2 regions of the Achromobacter sp. MUI-25009338 genome follow, and region 2 is predicted to be linked to the other one. Evidence: predicted binding sites of a transcription regulator. Region 2 holds the regulator's gene; the other holds the start of a gene.
What was found. Region 2 encodes LexA, which represses DNA repair genes until DNA is damaged. Its sites were predicted from a motif close to ACTGTATNNNNATACAGT; they were not measured.
Positions count from the first base shown of each region.

Region 1: the regulator LexA is predicted to act here: its motif matches at 863-880, upstream of imuA (translesion DNA synthesis-associated protein ImuA).

Region 1 covers NZ_CM170627.1:2,609,588-2,612,036, reverse strand. The annotation lists gene AC1IQ6_RS12490 (amino acid permease) at 1-450, shown strand, start outside; gene AC1IQ6_RS12485 (addiction module antidote protein) at 447-749, opposite strand; gene imuA (translesion DNA synthesis-associated protein ImuA) at 916-1,620, shown strand; gene AC1IQ6_RS12475 (Y-family DNA polymerase) at 1,550-2,449, shown strand, end outside.
Region 2 covers NZ_CM170627.1:2,334,616-2,337,064, forward strand. The annotation lists gene lon (endopeptidase La) at 1-426, shown strand, start outside; gene lexA (transcriptional repressor LexA) at 549-1,199, opposite strand; gene AC1IQ6_RS11190 (amino acid aminotransferase) at 1,339-2,449, opposite strand, start outside.

The sequences.
Region 1 (2,449 bases), 270 kb from region 2:
CTGTGCCTGTTCAGCCTGGTCTACAGCCCCAAGGCGGTCTATATCTGGCTGCTTAACTTCGCGGGCATGACGGAATTCATCGTGTGGCTGAGCATCGCGGTCAGCCACTACCGTTTCCGGCAGGGCTATGTCAGGCACGGCTACGACACCGCCGACCTGCCCTACAAGGCCGGCCTGTTCCCCTTCGGCCCGCTGCTGGCCTTCGTACTGTGCCTGCTGGTCACGCTGGGCCAGAACTACCAGGCTTTTCTGGAAGAACGCATCGACTGGATCGGCGTGATCTCCACCTACCTGGCGATTCCGCTGTTCCTGGCCCTGTGGCTGGGCCACCGGCTGCTGCGCGGATCGCGCTGGATCCGGTACCAGGACATGCGCTTCTACGGCGTGGACCTGGCCCGCGAAACCGGCGCGCCGAGCGCCCGGCCCGCTGCCGCCGACGTTCGCGGTTAGGCGGGTACCGTATCCCTGGTTTTGGATACCGCCGTGAAGGATACGCCCAACGTGTCCATCACGCGGCGCAGCGTGCGGTAGCTTGGATTGGCCCCAGGAGCTAGGACGCGATAAAGATTGGTGCGGGCCAATCCCGACTCCTCAGCTATCGTGCCAATCCCGCGCGCGCGGGCCACATCGCCCAGCGCTTGAAGAAAAGCATCCGGATCGGCATCCTGAATCGCATCTGCCAGATAGTGGGCAATCGTCTCGTCATCGGTCAGATAGTTCGCCGGATCGAAATCACGCAGCTTTGTCATGTTGCACTCCGTTTAAGTTCGGCCCATAAGCTCTTGGCTATTGCAATATCCCGCGATTGGGATTTCTTGTCGCCGCCACACAGCAAAATGTAGATGGTCTGCCCACGACGACTACTGTATATTCATACAGCTATAATTGGTTCTCAGACCTTTCCTACGTGTTGCCATGCAGTCCCCGGAACGCATCCATCCCGCGCTATGGCGCGCCACCCAACTGGCTCAGGGCGCCGCCCGCTGCCTGCCCACCGGGCATGCGGCGCTGTCGGCCGAGCTGCCGGATGGCGGCTGGCCGCTGGGTTCGCTGATCGAGCTGCTGGCGCCGCATCCCGGCGTCGGCGAAATCCGCCTGCTGCGTCCGGCCCTGGCCCAGCTGGAAACCCGCCGCGCCATCGCGCTGGTGCAGCCGCCGCACGCGCCGCATATCGCCAGCTGGATGAGCTGGCGGCTGGACCCGCGCCAGCTGTTGTGGGTGGCCCCCGAGAAACCCGCCGATGCGCTCTGGGCCGCCGAGCAGATCCTGAAGAACGGCAGCTGCGGGGCCCTGATCTGCTGGCTGCCCCGGGTGCGGCCCGAGTCCCTGCGCCGCCTGCACCTGGCCGCCCAGGCCAGCGACCTGCTGTTCGTCGCCCTGCGTCCCGCCGAGGCGGCCCGCAACGCCACGCCCGCGCCCTTGCGGCTGGCGCTGGCGCCCGCGCCGGGCGGGCTGTCGGTGCAGATACTCAAGCGCCGCGGGCCGGCCTGCGACACGCCGCTGTATATCGGCCTGGAGCCCGGCGCCGCCTCGACTTCTCCTTCCCGCCATGCGCCTCTGGATCGCCGCCTGCCTGCGCTGCCTGCCGCTGGACGCCATACGCCCGCACTGGCCGCATGAGGGGCCGGCGTTCGCGGTCCTGGACCAGGAACGCGTCGCCGCCCTGACGCCCGCCGCCCGCCAGGCCGGCGTGCGGCCCGGCATGCGCCGCGCCGGCGCCGCCGCCATCGCGCCCCAGGTCGAACTGCTAGCGCGCGATCCGCTGGCCGAGGCCGAAACCCTGCAGGGCGCGGCGCTGGCCCTGCTGCAATACACGCCCGAAGTCGCGCTGGCGGGCGACGACACGGTGCTGCTGAACGTGGGCGCCAGCCTGATGTTCTTCCGCGGCCCGCGCGCCCTGAGCCGCCGGGTGGCCGCCACGCTGCGCGCGCTGGACCTGCGCGTCACGCTGGGCATGGCCCCCACCGCCATGGGCGCCTGGCTGCTGGCGCGCCGTCCCGGCCGGCACGCGCCCCGGCGCGTGCTGACGCTGCCCACGCTGGTCCGGCGGCTGGACGCCCTGCCCCTGGCGCTGCTGCCGCAGGCCCAGGCCCGCCGCGACTGGCTGGACGACATCGGCTGCCACAGCCTGGCGGACCTGCGCGCCCTGCCGCGCGCCGGCCTGCAGCGGCGCAGCGCGCCCGAACTGCTGCAGGCGCTGGACGCGGCCTATGGCCAGGCGCCCGAACTCTACCGCTGGATCGAACCGCCGCCCCGGTTCGAGCGGCGCATCGAACTCATGGACTACGTGGAGCACACCGACGCCGTGCTGGCGGTGGCGCGCCGCCTGGCCGAGCAACTGGCCGGCTGGCTGAGCGCGCGCCGGCTCGCGGTGCGGCGCGTGGTGCTCAGCCTGGAACACGAGCGCGGCCGCCATGCCCGGCCGCCCGCCGAGGTGGAGCTGGCCCTG
Region 2 (2,449 bases):
GACATGCACGTGCACGTGCCGGAAGGCGCGACGCCCAAGGACGGCCCGTCCGCCGGTATCGCGATCACCACGGCCATGGTGTCGGCCCTGTCGCGCATCCCGGTGCGCGCCGACGTCGCCATGACCGGCGAGATCACGCTGCGCGGCGAAGTGCTGCCCATCGGCGGCCTGAAGGAAAAGCTGCTGGCCGCCCACCGCGGCGGGATCAAGATGGTTCTGATCCCGGAAGAAAACGTCAAGGACCTGGCGGAGATTCCGGACAACGTCAAGAACCACCTCGAGATCGTGCCGGTGCGCTGGATCGACAAGGTGCTGGAGCTGGCGCTGGAACGCCTGCCCGAGCCCCTGGCCGAGGAAGAAGCGGTCAAGGAGCCCCTGGTGGCCAAGCCCGCCGAAGGCTCGACCGATCCGGTGCTCAAGCACTGACCGGTTCGGCCGCCCAAAAGGAAACCCGCCCTAGTGAACTGACCCCCGAAAGTTGGACATTGATCCAACCTTCGGGGGTTTTTACTTGATCCGCTTGGGTTTCTTTATGCCTGCGCGCAGGATCAATGCAGCGCGTGCGTACGAATCAGCCCCACCGCGATGCCTTCCAGCGCGAAATCCTGGTCGGCCCCGACCACGATGGTCTGGAAGTCCGGATTTTCGGGCAGGAGCTCGATATGGCCGTTCTGGCGCTGCAGGCGCTTGACCGTGACGTCGTCGCCGAGGCGGGCCACCACGATCTGGCCGTTGCGGGCCTCGGACGCTTTTTTGACGGCGAGCAGGTCGCCTTCGAGGATGCCGGCGTCGCGCATGCTCATGCCGCGCACCTTCAGCAGGTAGTCGGGCGCCTGGGCGAACAGGTTGGGGTCCACGCCGACCTCGCGTTCGACGTGTTCGGCCGCCAGGATGGGGCTGCCGGCGGCCACGCGGCCCACCAGCGGCAGCAAGAGCTGCGCCAGGGCGGGCATGGGCAGGGATGCCTGCGCGGGCGCGCCGGCGGCGTCCTTCAGGCGGATGCCGCGCGAGGCGCCCGCGGTGAGCTCGATGGCCCCCTTGCGCGCCAGCGCCTTGAGGTGGTCTTCGGCTGCGTTGGGCGAGCGGAAACCCAGGGCCTGCGCGATCTCGGCGCGTGTGGGCGGAAAACCCGTGCGCGCGACGGTTTGCCTGATGAGATCCAGGATTTGCTGTTGGCGATCGGTGAGTTTGCTGGCCATGGCGATGATCCGTTGCTGGCGGACTGTACATATATACAGCGGCCATTCTGGGGGACGCAGCGCAAAAAAGCAAGCCGTGGGCGGGCGCCCATAAAAAACGGGACCCGCGGGTCCCGTTTGAGGCCGGATGGCGGGCCGTTTACAGCACCGCGGCGATGCTCTTGGCGACCTTGTCGATGTTGCCGCTGTTGAGCGCGGCCACGCAGATGCGGCCGCTGGACACGGCGTAGACGCCATGCTCTTCGCGCAGGCGGTCCACCTGGGCGGCGGTCAGGCCCGAGTACGAGAACATGCCGCGCTGGCGCAGCACGAAGCTAAAGTCCTGCTTGCCGCCGTGTTCCTGGATCTTCTCGACCAGCTGCTTGCGCATCAGGCGGATGCGGTCGCGCATGCCGGCCAGTTCCTGTTCCCACATGGCGAACAGTTCGGGCGTGTTCAGCACCGTGGACACCACCGTGCCGCCGTGGGTGGGCGGGTTGGAGTAGTTGGTGCGGATCACGCGCTTGAGCTGGCTCAGCACGCGGGCGGCTTCGTCCTTGCTGCCGGCCACGACCGTCAGCGCGCCGACGCGCTCGCCGTACAGCGAGAACGACTTCGAGAACGAGGAGCTGATGAACATGGTCAGGTCCAGGTCGGCGAACATGCGCACGACCGCGGCGTCTTCCGTCAGGCCGTCGCCGAAGCCCTGGTAGGCGATGTCCAGGAACGGCACCAGATTGTTTTCTTTGACCACGGCGGCGATCTGCTTCCACTGGTCCATGGTGGGGTCCACGCCGGTGGGGTTGTGGCAGCAGGCGTGCAGCACGACCACGGTCTTGGCCGGAGCGGCCTTCAGGTCGGCCAGCATGGCGTCGAAGTCCAGGCCGCGGGTGGCGGCGTCGTAGTAGGCGTAGGTGCCGACTTCGAAACCGGCGCGCTCGAACAGCGCGCGGTGGTTTTCCCAGCTCGGGTTGCTGATCAGGACCTTGGAGGAGGGCAGCAGCTGGCGCAGGAAGTCGGCGCCGATCTTCAGCGCGCCCGTGCCGCCCAGGGCCTGGGTGGTCAGCACGCGGCCGGCGGCGGCCAGCGCGGAATCCTTGCCCAGCAGCAGGGCCTGCGCGCCGGCGTTGTAACCGGCGATACCTTCGATCGGTAGGTAGCCGCGGGCCGCGGCGGCCTCGATGCGGGCGGTTTCAGCCTTGCGCACCGCGCCCAGCAGGGGGATGCGGCCCTCGTCGTCGTAGTACACGCCCACGCCCAGATTGACTTTA